Regions from separate parts of the Hydrogenophilus islandicus genome, predicted to be linked through region 1. Evidence: riboswitches for the same ligand, from Rfam matches in the RefSeq annotation. Region 1 holds a riboswitch; the other holds the start of a gene.
The links. Region 1 has a riboswitch for cobalamin ahead of ACYQ6T_RS04610 (energy-coupling factor ABC transporter permease). Riboswitches for the same ligand answer to the same signal wherever they lie in the genome.

Region 2: another riboswitch for cobalamin. It lies ahead of ACYQ6T_RS03300 (TonB-dependent receptor domain-containing protein); the one in region 1 lies ahead of ACYQ6T_RS04610 (energy-coupling factor ABC transporter permease).

What each region holds. Positions count from the first base shown of each region.
Region 1 is NZ_BAAHXE010000009.1:38,307-45,419, forward strand. Features, by position in the region: gene ACYQ6T_RS04590 (cobalt-precorrin-5B (C(1))-methyltransferase) at 1-921, opposite strand, end outside; gene ACYQ6T_RS04595 (precorrin-8X methylmutase) at 944-1,606, opposite strand; gene ACYQ6T_RS04600 (sirohydrochlorin chelatase) at 1,603-2,619, opposite strand; gene cobM (precorrin-4 C(11)-methyltransferase) at 2,619-3,455, opposite strand; gene ACYQ6T_RS04610 (energy-coupling factor ABC transporter permease) at 3,475-4,179, opposite strand; cobalamin riboswitch at 4,306-4,496, opposite strand; gene ACYQ6T_RS04615 (ExbD/TolR family protein) at 4,512-4,937, opposite strand; gene ACYQ6T_RS04620 (MotA/TolQ/ExbB proton channel family protein) at 4,943-5,644, opposite strand; gene ACYQ6T_RS04625 (energy transducer TonB) at 5,675-6,556, opposite strand; gene ACYQ6T_RS04630 (TonB-dependent receptor plug domain-containing protein) at 6,641-7,113, opposite strand, start outside.
Region 2 is NZ_BAAHXE010000006.1:2,420-9,532, reverse strand. Features, by position in the region: gene ACYQ6T_RS03305 (FecCD family ABC transporter permease) at 1-311, opposite strand, end outside; gene ACYQ6T_RS03300 (TonB-dependent receptor domain-containing protein) at 320-2,161, opposite strand; cobalamin riboswitch at 2,202-2,435, opposite strand; gene ACYQ6T_RS03295 (NAD(P)/FAD-dependent oxidoreductase) at 2,463-3,431, opposite strand; gene ACYQ6T_RS03290 (malonic semialdehyde reductase) at 3,416-4,006, opposite strand; gene proB (glutamate 5-kinase) at 4,059-5,228, opposite strand; gene obgE (GTPase ObgE) at 5,197-6,312, opposite strand; gene rpmA (50S ribosomal protein L27) at 6,352-6,624, opposite strand; gene rplU (50S ribosomal protein L21) at 6,650-6,961, opposite strand; gene ACYQ6T_RS03265 (excinuclease ABC subunit UvrA) at 7,009-7,113, opposite strand, start outside.

The sequences.
Region 1 (7,113 bases):
GTGGGTCACCGGCATCCCTTGCGCCATTTTGGTGAGTTTGCCGACCATCGCGCCGACGATTACGTGGCGGATCCCCTCCTTACGTGCCGCGTCGAACGCGGTTCGGACAAAGTCGCCCATCTGGACAAACGCCGCCTCGGGCAATTCAGGCCAGAGCGCCATCATCGCTTTCTCGGTCCGCCCCCCGGTGGTGAGGACGACCGTTTCGCACCCCTGGGCGCGGGCGGCACCGATCGCCTGCACGACACTCGCGCGAAACGCCGCGGTCGAGTAGGGGCGAACGATCCCAGTGGTCCCGAGGATCGAGATTCCGCCGATTATTCCAAGACGCGGATTCAACGTCTTTTTCGCGAGCGCTTCGCCCCCAGGGACCGAGATCGTTACCTCGAGGCCAAAGCGGTCGCACCCCGGAAGCACCTCGGCATAGCAGACGGCGTTAGGCGTGGGGATAAGGAGTGATCCCGGGGAGAGGGGAGCGGCCGGCGCGAGCACTTCGCAGAGGTTCTCGAAGAGATTCTGCCGCGGGACCGGGTTGATCGCCGGTTCCCCGACGGGAAGGCCGATTCCTGGACGGGTGATCGTCCCGACCCCTTCGCCGGCGGCGAGAAAGAGCCCAGGGTGGGCTACCCACGCGACGGTTGCGGTGATCCGGGCCTTGTCGGTGACGTCGGGGTCGTCGCCGGCGTCTTTGATCACGACAGCTGTGGCGCTGCTGGGCCCAAGCGCGCGTTCGGTTACAGCGAAGACCACCCGTTGGCCGTTAGGGAGCTTCGTCTCCACCTCTGCGGGGATCTCGCCGGTGATCAGCCCGATCGTTGCGGCGCGGGCGGCCGCAGCGGCGCATGCGCCGGTGGTAAATCCGGTCCGTCCCCGGTGGGCGCGGCGCTCCCGCGGGGCGACGGCGTGGTTCTCCGCGCTCATCCTCTTGCCTGTTCCCGTGGGATCACTCGGCAAGCGCCATCAGCGCGTGGAGTGCCGCGACCACCAGCGTCGACCCCCCTTTGCGGCCGCGCACCACGATCCACGGGGCCTTCCCGGCGGCAATCAGCGCCTCTTTCGATTCGGCGGCAGAGACGAAGCCGACTGGCATGCCCAACACTACTGCTGGCTGCGCTTTGCCCTCAGCGATCAGGCGCACCACCTCAAGGAGCGCCGTCGGGGCGTTGCCGATTGCAACGATCGACCCGTTCATGAGCCCCTCTTCTGCCGCGCGGCGCATCGCCATCACCGCGCGGGTGGTGTTCGCCGCTTTCGCAGCGGCGATCACCTCGGGATCGGAGATGAATTCGTAGACGGTGATCCCGAAATGGGCGAGGCGCGGCCGCGAGAGGCCGACGCGGATCATCTCGACGTCGACGACGATCGGCGCACCCCGCCGAATCGCTGCTACGGCCGCGGCAACAGCGTCGGGGTGGAACTGCACGAGCCCGTTCATCTCGAAGTCGGCGCTCGCGTGGATCATCCGGCGCACGACGGGCCACTCGTCGGGGGAGTAGGGGTGGTTGCCGACCTCTCGGTCGATGATCGCGAACGATTCGTGCTCGATCGCTGCGCCGGCAGCGGTGAGTTGCTCGGTGACGCGAGGGGGCGTTGGGGTTTCGGTCACTGCTGCGTCTCCCAGTGGGTCACAGGGGTGCCGTTTAGAGCAGGGTTATGTGGGGAGGAATGCGCACGGTGGTCGTGATCGTGATGGTTGTGAGGGGGCTGCCCGTGGGGGTCGGGGTGACCGTGACCGTGGTGGTCGTGGTGATGGTCGTGTCCGCCATGCTCATGGTGGTGCCCCAAGCCAGCGTCGAGCGCCCAGGCACGGTACTTGCATCCGACGCACGCGAGCGTCGGCAACTGCTCTTGTGGGGCGGAGACGAGCGCGTCGAACCAGCCGGTGATCTCGGGGCGAAAGCCAAGGATGCCTCCCAGCGCCCACGCGACCGTTGGGTATTGCCGCTCAAGCCGCGCGACCTGGGCGCGGATCCGTTCGATCAAGACGCCGGTGAAGAGATAGACGGGCAGAACGACGATCTGCGTCGCCCCGAGCGTCACGAGCCGCTGCGCGACCCGCTCGAGCCGCGGGTAGGTGACGCCCGTGAAGGCGAGGTCGACGAGCTCGTGGTCGGTCGTCTCATAGAGCAACCGCGCCACTTTCGCCAGTTCTGCGTTCGCCCCCGGGTCGCTCGAGCCGCGGCCGAGGAGAATCACCCCCGTCGTCGTCGGGTCGGGCATCGCCAGCCGCCGCATCGCAGCGCGCAACTCGCCGGTGAGGGCGCGCATGAGCTCATCGCCGGTGCCGATCTGGGGGACCAGGGTGAAGGTGACGTCGGGGTGGTGGGCTGCCGCCGCGTCGATCGCCGCGGGGATCTCCATTTTGACGTGACCCGCGGCGTTGATGATCAGGGGAACGACGACGACTTCGGGTCGCTGCTGAGCGACGCTCCGGGCGGCTGCCGCTGCGCGGTCGAGCCCCTCGGCAAGAAGGAGGTCGGCGAATTCGATGAAGCAGGTGAGGATCGTCCGGTCGGGGTGGCGTGCGCGCGCCTCCGCGGCAAAGCGCTCCACCTCGGCGTTGCCTTCGGGGTGGCGTGAGCCGTGTCCGACGATGAGCATCACGGGGTGATGGGGCATTAGCTCTCTCCCGTTGGGGGTGAGGGACGGGTTGCGCGGCGAAAGCGGTGGGTGAAGGTGGGGTCGTAGAGTTTGCTGCGTGGTGCATCCAGCCACTCACGCGCCCCAAGCGCCGGGGAGAGGATGATCATCGCCTGCGAGACGATCTTCGCGGCGCGGCAGGCGCTTGAAAGCTCCGCAAGGGTCGTGCGCACGATCCGCTCCTCGGGCCACGACGCCTTCTGAACGACGAGCACGGGGCTCTCAGGTTGCCAGCCTGCGGCGAGGAACGCCCGCTCCACCTCGCGCGTCAGGGTGATCGAGAGGAAGAGGCAGACGGTGGCGTGGTGGGCCGCGAGCGCTTCGAGCGTCTCCCCATCGGGCATCGGTGTCCGCCCCTCGGCGCGGGTGAGGATCACCGTCTGGGTCACCTCGGGGAGGGTGAGCGATTCGCCCGCTGCGGCAGCTGCGGCAAAGGCCGAGGAGACTCCGGGGACGACCCGCCATGGGACCGCAGCGCGATCAAGGAGCCGCGCCATCTCGGTGAGCGCACCGTAGAGCGTGGGATCCCCGGTCTGCAACCGCACCACCGTCGCGTGGCGGTGCGCTCGGGTGGTGAGCCATTCAGCGATCTCCTCAAGCGTCATCCCTTTGGAGTCGGCGATCTCGGCGTGCGGGGGGGCATACCGCGCCACCGCCTCATCGACGAGCGAGCCGGCGTAGAGGACCGCCCCTGCTTCCGCAAGGAGCCGCTGCCCCTTGACGGTGATCAGTTCGGGGTCTCCGGGCCCAGCGCCGACAAACCAGACGGTGCCGCACGGGGCGGTTGCGGTCGGGTGGGGGGCGGTGGTCGTCATCGCGCCAAATCGACCGCCATTACGCAGCGCGGGTGAGGCGAGCGGTAAACAGGGTATCGTCGCCGATCCACGCGCGTGCCTGCTTCGCCGCGGCAAGCAGCGCCAAGTCGAGCGCCGGTTCGATGACGAGTACCGCGAGGTAGGCCGCGCCAAAGGTGGCGATCTCAGCCCCCGCCTCGGCACCCAACCCGAGGAACGCCCAGAAGGCGACCCAGAGGACGACACCCCCCTGGAAGGTGAGCGAGAGGCGGAAGACGTCGCGGTAGCGGAGTTCCGTGTAGGGGGTATCGGGCGCGATCGTCCGCTTCGCAACTGCGGCAACGGCAAAGAGCGGCGCCAAAAGGGTGGTCACGTTGGCAAAGTATTGGGGAAGGTCGCTTGGGGCGAAAAAGAGCCCTTGAACGAGGAGCGCCAACGCGAGCCCGATTGCGGCGGGGGCTAAGCCAAAGAGGAGAAAGAGGGTGCTGCCGAGGATCAGATGGACTTCGGAGACCCCGACTGGCGGGTGGGGTAGGATCTCAAACGCCGCAAAGGCGACCGCAAAGGCGCTCGCCGAGCGGATGAAGAGGCGGAGAAGGCGGCCACTCAGGTTCAGCGGCACCGCTGCGCTTGCGGCGCGAAGGGCATCAGCGGCCGCTTTCACCGCAGCGCCCAATGCGATGATGCCGGTGCCGTAAGAGAGCGCCATTTTGGCTCCAGTCAGCAGTCCAGGTTCGATATGCATCGCCAATTCCTCCGAGTTGGTGGTGATGAACGGTGCGTTGGGGGAATTGCGGCGAGCGGAACGGGACCAAGACGAAGGAGCGACACCTACGGCTCAGCCCCCGCTTGCCGACACCCCGCGGCACAGAGGGGTTATCGCGTGTGCGTCGGTCTCCTGGCTTGCCGTCATCCTGCGCACGGCGTCTTCCCAAAGCAGCGCTTCAGTGACCTGGTGCCGTGTCAGTCGGGCTTACAGTAGCGGGGGCTGCGCCGGATTTGCACCGGACTTCCCATGCGGCAGTGTGCCGCGAACGCCACACGCAAGGGCGATTATCGAGAATCTCAACCTGCGTGTCAATACGGCGCGGGCTCGAGGAGAAAACGGGCGTGGGTGATCCCCGCCTGCGTCAAGGTGACCATTAGCTGCGCCGCGCTTTCAAAGGGGACCGCGCGGTGGACGGCGAGAAGCACCGGAGGGGCGTCGCTTCCGGCCGCGGCAAGGGGTTCCAGGCGCCGCAACAGCTCGGTGCGGTCGATCGGGTCACTGTTCCAGAGCAACTGCCCGTCGGGAAGGAGCGTCAGGGTCACCGCGTCGCGCGCGGCCGTCTGCGGCGAGGAGGTGGCGCGGGGGAGGTCTGTCCGCACCGCGTGGAGGAGCGTCGGCGCGGTGACGAGCAGAATCACCAGCAGCACCAGGAGGACGTCGACAAGCGGCACGACGTTGATCGTCGGCGGGGGAGTGTGGCGGCTCTTGACAGCGAGAAACGGCGGGCGGGCCATAGGGGTTACCGTGCGGTTGTCGTCTGCGGGTCGGCGGAAGGGGCGTCGAGGGTAAGCAGCAGGTAGCACTCGTGGGCGAACGCCTCATATTCGGGGACGACGAGGCGGTTGCTGCGCGCGAAGAGGTTGTGGGCGATCGCAGCAGGGATCGCGACGGCAAGGCCGATCGCGGTCATGATGAGCGCCTCCCCAACGGGTCCGGCGACGGCAGCGAGCGTCGCTTCGCCCGATTGCGCGATCGCCGCCAACGCGTGGTAGATGCTCCAGACGGTCCCAAAGAGCCCGATGTAGGGGGCAGTATTCGCCGCAGTCGCGAGGAGCGTCAACCCCCACTCGCGCTCCGCGACCTCTCGTTCGAGCTGGTTCTGGAGGGCGCGGTAGAGGCGCTCGGCGCGGTGGGCAGGGTCACCCACGCCGGGGCGGTCGAGTGAAACCACCGCGCACGCCGCAAGGCGCCCAAAGGGGTGGCGCTGCGCTTCAGGTGTGCGCGCAAGAGGCGCGAGTTCCGCGCCGTCGCTCACCTCGGCAAAGGCGGCGCGAAACGCGCGAATGAGCGGCCGTTGGCGTAGCGCGAGCCACATCCGTGCGCCGACGACGGCGAGCATTCCGGCAAAAAGCGCAGCGAGGAGCAGAAGAACGCTCCACCCCACAGGATCGAGGCGCGCGAAAAAAGAGGAATGCGGGGAGAGGTTGAACAGGGGTGTCATCGCGGAAAACCTTTACGGGGCTATTGTCCTCTATTGGAGCTGGAATCGGAACGGCTGGCGGACGACTACCTGCCGAGTGCGCCACTCGGGAGGCAGCGAACAGCGCCAACTTTTCACCACCTCGAGCGCTGCGCGCACAAGGAGCGGATGGCGCGCAGTCGTTTGCGCTTTGTCCTGCTCGGCTGCAGCGATCGTTCCGTCGCCGTTCACCGTCACCAGGACAACCACCGTCCCCTCCTCCCCGAGCCGCCGCGCAACCGGCGGGTAGTCGGGCGGCGGGCGGTGGCTGCAGAAGACGGAGAGGGGTTGGTCGGGAGAGGGGGCAGTAGTGAGCGGGGAGGGGACCGGCGCTGCGGGGAGCGGGGAGGCTGCGGCAAGAAGTGAAGGCGCAGCTTGAGGTGGCTCCGGCGCGGGGTCCACTTTGGGGGCTTTGCTTGCGGGGGAGGCCGGTCGATCGCTCGGTGCGTCATGCGCCGCCACCGCTCGAGCAGCGGGAGCTTCGCGAGGCGGTTCGGTGCGCGGCCGGGAAGGGGCGGGGCGGCGAGGCGGTTTGGGCGGCGGGGCGCTTTGTTGTGGTTCTGAAGCGACTGACCGCTCTGCGGTGTGAAGAGCCGGTTCGGGCGGGGTTGAGGGTGCAGGAGCGACGGGAGGCGACATTTCAGCGACCGCTCGCAGCGGTTCTTCACGCTCAGGCACCGGTTCGGCGATTTCTCGCGCCGGTTCATCGCGCTCAGGCGCCGCTTCAACGGGGGGGACAGGCCGCGCCTCTTCCCCTCGAGCTACGCTCGGGGCTGCTGCTTCGGCTGCGGGCGGCAGTGCTACCCACGAGAGAGTTATCGTGCGCGGCGCGGCGAGTTGGGCAACAGGAATGGGCTGGGCCACTGCCGTCGCCAGCGCGACGACAGCGCCCATCCCGCAGAGGAGTGCACCTATTGCGCCTACGCTTTGTTGTCGGCGAGTCCATCGATCCATCACGGCAAGGTTAGCACGGCTCGTCTAGAAACGAACGCGTAACCCGGCCCAGACGGTCCGGCCCGGCCCCGGGACGGCCGTTCCCCACTGCGGGTAGTTGGGGAGCTGCGGGTTGGTCATCGTCGTCCCTTGGCCGACGTACGCCCCGGCAAGCGGGAGTTCATAGGAGCGATCAAAGAGGTTGTCGACGCCAAAGAGGAACGTCGCCTCTTTGCGCCACTGCCAGCTGCCAGCCCAGTGGACGAGCGCGTAGCCCGAGGTGGGGATCTCGTTGCGCATCCGATTCACCCGCGATTTTTGCTCGACCCCTTCGACGATCAGCTGTTGCGACCACGAGCCCTGCTCCTGGGTGAGCCGCAGTTTCACGTTGCGCGGCATCAAGCCGTAGAGGTTGTCGCCCGTCTTTTCGTTGCTGCCGCGGCTGCACGCCAGCGTCGCCCCAAGCCGCCAGCGACCCCAGCTGTTCTCCGCAACCGGGCCGTTGACGGTCAGTTCAT
Region 2 (7,113 bases), on a different contig from region 1:
GCGAGCGCCCCCACGGCAGCGCCACTCGAAACCCCCAAGAGGTATGGGTCGGCGAGGGGATTGCGCAGCAGCGTCTGCATGAGGAGCCCGGCAAGCGCCAAGAGCGCTCCGGCGCTCCACGCGGCGAGCGCCCGCTCGAGCCTCAGCCCCCACACCACCGCGTGCGCGGGGTGGTCGCTCCGCACAAGCGCCGCGGGAAGCTCGGGCAGTGCCACCGGATAGGAGCCGGTGGCGAGCGCCGCGGCAAGGCCGCCGCCCGTGAGCACGACCAGAGCGAGGAGCACCACCAGACGGCGGCCGGAAACGCGCACCGATCGGCTCAATCGCGATAGCGCAACCCGACGAAGAGGGTTTGTCCCGGTTGCCGGTAGGTGGCGGCGGTCTCATACCTCTGGTCGAAGAGGTTCGCGAGTTGCGCTTCCAACCGCCACCCTTTGGTCAGCGCGTAGTGCCACCAGAGGTCGGTGCGGCCAAAACCGTCGAGTCGGGTGGTGTTGCGGACATCGTCCCACCGCGGGCGTTGCGCATTGACGTCGACCCCCGCTTGCCAGCGACCGGCGTCGTACGCCACCTGTCCGGACAAAGCGGCTGGTGCGCGACGGGGGAGGCGTCTGCCCGTCGCCTCGTCGGTGGCGTCGAGCCAGTCGGCCGCGAGCCTCACCCGCCACGCGCCGATGTGACTGCCGAGCGCTCCTTCCACCCCTTTGAGTCGCGCCCGGTTGACGTTCACCGGGGGCCAACCCGCGATCAGGTTTTTGACCCGGGCGTCAAAGAGGGTGAGCTCGGCGTGGGTGCGGTCACGCTGCCAACGGATGCCCGCCTCTTTCTCATAAGCGGTCTCCGGTTTGAGGTCGGGGTTGCCGACGCCAAACCCCGTGTCGGGCCAGTAGAGCTGGTTGAAGGTTGGCGCGTTGAAGGCGCTACTCACCGCCACCCGCGCTTGCCACTCCGGCGCGATCTGGTAGCGGTAACCCGCCTGGCCGGTCGTTTTGCCGCCAAACTGGCTGTTGTCGTCATAGCGCGCGGTCAATTGCCAGCCGTGGCGGCCGACTTCTCCTTGCCAGCCGAGGAGATAGCCACGCACCACCCGCCGCGTTCGGGTGTAGGCGGTGGTGGCGTCAACCTCCGTGCCAGTGAGGTCGAACGCGGCAAGGAGTGTGCCGAGCGGCAGGGCGACCTCATTTTGCCACTGGAGCTGCCGCTGGTCGGTGGCATAGCGGCTTCGGCTCGTCGCGCTGGCAAGGGAGATCAACGCGTCGCGGGTGGCGCCAAGGCGAACAGTGGTGAGCCACTCGTCGGTCACCGGCGCGCGGAGGTAGAGTTGCCCACTGGTCAAATCCTTATGGAGCATCGGATTGAAACTGCCAGCCCCCCAGGTGTCGTACTCGTTGCGGCCGCGCGTCGCCCACGTCTGAACGCCCACCTCACCCCCTGCGGGGAGGGCCCAAGCGAGATGGGCGGAGGCAAAGCGGTTCCACCAACCGTCGCGGTCGTCCTGGTGACCGAAGTTCTTGGCGGTGGTGGCGTCGAACCCTCCCGTTCCTTCGCCGCCAACATCCAAGGTGTAACGAAACCCCCCGTCGGAGCCGGAAATGCCGGTGGTTCCGCGAAAGGTTTGGTTGCTGCCGTAGCCGAGCGCCGCACGGCGGTGGAATCCTTCTTCCCCGCGCCGGGTGAAGATCTGCACTACCCCGCCGATCGTCTCAGACCCGTAAAGGGCGCTTGCTGGACCGCGGACGATTTCGATCCGATCGATGAGTTCGAGCGGAATCGCCTCGAGCGTCGGGGTCCCTAAGGTTGCCGAGCCGATGCGCATCCCGTCGACAAGGAGAAGGGTGTGGCGCGATTCGGCCCCCCGGAGAAAAAGAAACGCCGATGACCCTGCGCCGCCATTTTGCGCGATGCGCACGCCCGGTGTCTGGGCAAGGAGCTCGACCAGGGTGGCGGCGCCGCTCGCTTCGATCTCGTCGCGGGTCAGCACCGTGACGGCGGCGAGACTCTGGTCGGTGCGCGTCGCGATCCGGCTCGCTGTTACTGTGATCTCGGCAAGCGTCGGATCACTTGCGGGTAGCGTTTCGCCCCATGCGGGCAGGGGGGTCAAAGAGGTGAGAAAAGGGAGCGCGCAAGCGACTGCTTGCGATACGCGCAAATGGATGGACATGGCGAGAACTCCAATCACCGGCCATTCCCCCGTGGCCGAGAACCGAAACTCCTTCGCGGCCGGTCTCCGGGCTTGGAAGCAAACCGAACGCCGCCTTCCCGAACAGCCCACCCGCAAGGCGAGCAGCGCTGTCAGTGGCGTTGTGGCGTCGGTAGAATCTTCCCTACCGTTGCGGGGGCAGCAGCGGCTTTGCGCAGCATATGCGCACACCGCTTTCCCGTTTCACCGCAACCGCACGAACGGCAGTTGCGGCACCGCGAAGCATGGAAGGCGAAATTATAACTTCCCGAGCGACTCGCGTCTAGCAGCGGCCGAGGTCGAGGTCGACCGCTTTCGCCGCTTTTGCGCCGCTCGCGATCGCCGAAACGACGTTGGGAAAGTCGCGGTTGGCGGCGTCTCCTGCAGCGTAGAGGCGCGGGAGCGTTGTTCGCCCCCACGCGTCGGTCAGCAGATACCCCTCCGCGTCGCGGTGGAGCGCTTCCGCCGCATCGCCGAGCGCGGCGACGATTCCCTCAATGTTCGGGGTGTAACCAAGCAACAGGTGGAGCCGGTCGATCTGGGCTTCGTCAATTGCGTGATCGCCGTGGTGCCACGTCGCGACGAGCGCGCCCCCTTCCCGGCGAAGGGCGCGGAGGCGGGCGTGCGGGTAGAGCCGGAGACGGTCAGGGTAGTGGGCAACCGCTTCCCGGAGGTGGCGCTGGGCGCGCGGCGCTGAGCGGCACAGGAGAATCGTTCGCCCCCCCGCTTCGAGCACCATCTTGGCGTTCTCAAAGCCGTTGTCGCCACAGCCGACAATGAGGACCGTTTTGTCGCGGCAGGCGTCGAGGTGACAGAAGGCGTAGGGCCCAAAGGCGATCTCGTCGGGCGCCAACGTCTCGATTCCGGCAACATCGACGAAGCTCTCCAGCCCGCGAAAGCGCAAGCCCGTTGCGAGAATCACTGCGGCGGCAGCCAGCGGTTCGGGGGTTTCAGCAAAGTGGAGCCGCCACCCTTGCGGGGTGGCGATAAGGCGCGTGACGTGGTGGTTGCAGAGGAGCGGAATCTGCCGCTGCGCAATGTGGGCGACGAACTGCGCGCTCATCGCGGTGCCAGTGAGTCCCGGTAGCCCCAACACCCATTCGTTGGGGAGAAAGTTGTAGCGCAGTGTCCCGCCCGGCTCGTCGGCCGCTTCAATCACCACCGGGGCGTAGCCCAGCAGCTGCGCCCAGAGGGCGGCGGAAAGCCCCGCCGGACCGGAGCCGATCACCGCAACGGTCAGAGAATCTGACATGCTTCGTCGAAGGTGAGTCTGGGGCTGCGAGGAAAGAGTTTGCTCGGGTCGCCGACGCCGAGGTTAACCAGAAAGAGCGAACGGATCGTCGTCCCGGCGAAGAAGAGCTCGTCGGCCCGCGCCTTGTTGAAGCCTGCCATCGGCCCGCAGTCGAGTCCGAGCGCTCGGGCGGCAAGAATCAGGTAGGCGCCTTGGAGGGCCGCGTCGCGAAAAGCGGTCTCCCGAGCAAGCGCTTCGTTGCCGACAAACCACGACCGCGCGTCGGTGTGGGGGAAGAGTTTCGGCAGCTGCTCGTAGAAGGCGAGGTCGTAGCCGATGAGGACGGTGACCGGCGCGGCCATCGTCTTCGCGACGTTGCCGGGGTCGAGCGTCTCCTTCAGTTTCGCTTTCGCTTCGGGCGATTTGATGAAGCGAAAGCGCGCCGGGCAGCCGTTTGCAGACGTGGGGCCCCATTTGAGGAGCTCATAGAGGGCGTGGAGCGTCTCGTCGGGGATCGGGTCGGGAAGAAAGCCGTTGTGGGAACGCGCTTCGGTAAAGAGCTGCGCGAGCGCTTCATTGGGAAGGGTCGGTTTCATCGCAATCTCCGGAGTACACCCTCTCCAATGATACGCGAAATGGGCCGCGAAGCTAGGGGTCGAGGAGCACCAGGTTGTCGCGATGGATCAACTCGGGTTCTTCGAGGTAACCTAAGAGCGCCTCGATCCGCTGGCTCGGTTGCCCGGCGATCAGCCGGGTTTCGTGGGCGGGGTAGTTGATGAGCCCCCGCGCCACCTCCCGTCCGTCGGGGGCGCGGCACGAGACGACCGAACCGCGAGGGAACTCCCCCTCGCAGCGGGTTACCCCAACCGGAAGGAGGCTCTTCCCGGCACGCAACGCCGCGACTGCACCGGCGTCAAGCCAGAGGGTCCCGGCGGTTTTGAGATGGTCGGCAAGCCACTGTTTGCGCGCCGCCAGGGGGGTTGCGCGCGCTTTGAGCCACGTGCCGAGCGCCTCGCCTGCGGCAAGGCGAAGCAGCACGTCGGGGGCACGTCCCGAGGCGATCACCGTATGGGCGCCACTTCGGCTTGCGCGCTGCGCTGCGCGTACCTTGGTGATCATTCCCCCTTTGCTGATGCCGCTCCCTGCCCCTCCGGCCATGGTGACGAGTTGCGGATCGTCCGCATCCGCCTCAGGAACGAGCGTCGCGTCGGGCGCTTTGCGCGGATCGGCGGTGTAGAGCCCCGCCTGGTCGGTGAGGATGAAGAGGGCGTCGGCCTCGATCGCGTTCGCAACGAGCGCCCCCAAAGTGTCGTTGTCGCCGAATTTGATCTCGTCGGTGACGATCGTGTCGTTTTCGTTGATCACCGGCACGATCCCGAGGTCGAGGAGGGTGGTGAGGGTGCTGCGGGCGTTGAGGTAGCGGGTGCGGTCGGCAAGGTCCTCATGAGTGAGGAGAATCTGCGCGGTGTGGCGCTGGTAGGGGCGAAAGGCCTGCTCCCACGCTTCGACGAGCGCCGCCTGTCCGACCGCGGCGGCGGCTTGCAGGAGGTTGAGCGACGAGGGGCGCTTGCTCCAGCCGAGCCGCTGCAGGCCACAGGCGATCGCACCTGAGGAGACGACCGAGACGGTGACGCCGCGGGCAAGGAGCGCGGCGATCTGCCGCGCCCAATCGGCAAGGCGCGCCGTGTCGAGCCCTTGTCCGTTGTTGGTGACTAAGGCACTCCCGACCTTGACGACGAGGCGGCGGCTGGCCGCAATCGGCGCACGGTGCGGTTGCGGCGCGGGATTACTCGGCTCGGGGAGGTTCGTGCGGGTCATCGCAGCGTGGGGTTTCGATGATTTCGTCCGGTTGTTCGGTGGTCACCTGGGCGTGTTGCGCGATCGCCGCAGCTTTCGCAGCGTCGACCGCTTCTTGCACCGCATAGACGAGTGCTCGGCACCCTTCGCCGGTTGCAGCGCTGATCGCGAACCACCGCTCCACCGCCCCAAAGCGCGCGAGAAATGCCTGATAGCGGTCGGCGCGCTCCTCTTCGGGGATCAAATCGATCTTGTTGAAGACGAGCCACCGCGGTTTGCGGTAGAGCGCTTCGTCGTAGCGGCGCAGCTCCTCGACGATCGCCTGGGCGTCGCGCACCGGGTCGGCTTCCGGGTCGAGCGGCGCGAGGTCGACGAGGTGGAGGAGTAGTGCTGTGCGCTGCAGGTGGCGGAGAAACCGGTGACCTAAGCCAGCCCCTTCGCTCGCCCCTTCGATGAGCCCCGGAATGTCGGCGACAACAAAACTGCGGTCGACGTCGGTCCGCACCACCCCGAGATTGGGGTAGAGGGTGGTAAACGGGTAGTCGGCCACTTTCGGGCGTGCGGCAGAGATCTGGCGAATGAGGGTCGACTTGCCGGCGTTGGGGAGCCCGAGGAGCCCGACGTCGGCAATCACCCGCAATTCGAGCTCAAGAATCTTGTGCTCCCCCGGTTCCCCCCGGGTGAACTGGCGCGGCGCGCGGTTGGTGCTCGATTTGAAGTGGAGGTTCCCGAGCCCCCCGCGACCGCCGCGCGCAATGAGCGCACGTTCTCCTGGAACAGCCAAGTCGGCGATCAGCTCGCCCGTTTCGGCGTCGCGCACGACCGTTCCCACCGGGACGCGGATGATGAGATCTTCACCTGCGGCGCCGTACTGGTCGCGTCCTCGTCCCGGTTCGCCGTTTGGCGCGCGAAAGATCCGCGTGTAGCGAAAGTCGATAAGGGTGTTGAGGTTGGGGTCGGCTTCAAAGTAGATGCTGCCCCCGCGGCCGCCATCGCCGCCGCTCGGACCCCCTTTGGGAATGAACTTTTCCCGCCGAAAGGCAGCGCATCCGTCGCCGCCTTTCCCTGCGATCACTTCGATACGCGCTTCGTCAAAAAACTTCATGATTCACTCTTTTGGGGGCGACGAAGCGCGCCCATTCCGTCACGCTTGCGGCTGAGCCAACGGACGGATGTTCACATAGCGGCGCTGCTTCGGTCCTTTGACGACGAACTCGACCACCCCGTCGGTGAGGGCGAAGAGGGTGTAATCTTTGCCGCAACCGACGTTTTCACCGGGATGGAACTGGGTGCCGCGCTGCCGCACGATGATGTTGCCGGCGCGAACCTTCTCGCCGCCGAAGCGCTTGACCCCCAGCCGTTTCGACTCGGAGTCACGACCGTTGCGGGAACTCCCGCCAGCTTTTTTGTGTGCCATTCTTCAGCTCCTTGCCAAGACCGAATCACCCTTCGATGGCGTCGATGCGGATTTCGGTGTAGTTTTGCCGATGCCCTTGGCGCTTCATGTAGTGTTTGCGCCGCCGCATCTTGAAGATGCGCACTTTGGGGTGGCGTCCGTGTGCGATCACCGTGGCTTTGACAACGGTACCGTCGACCAACGGGGTACCCACTTTGACGGTTTCGCCACTTCCGACCATCAGCACGTCGGTGAGCGCGAGCTCTGTGCCCACTTCTGCCGGTATCTGTTCTACTTTGATCTTTTCGCCGACGGAAACACGGTACTGTTTGCCGCCGGTTTTTATGACCGCATACATGGCGCTGCTCCAGTTGTCGATGCTGTGAAATGAAAGAACCTGCAATTCTATTTTTTTTGCGTCGTGCCGTCAATGGGTTGGGGCTCTCTTCGGGAGGCAGCGGCGTATTGCGCGCAGCAGTACCCCCCTTCAGGACCCCCGACGGGGCCCAG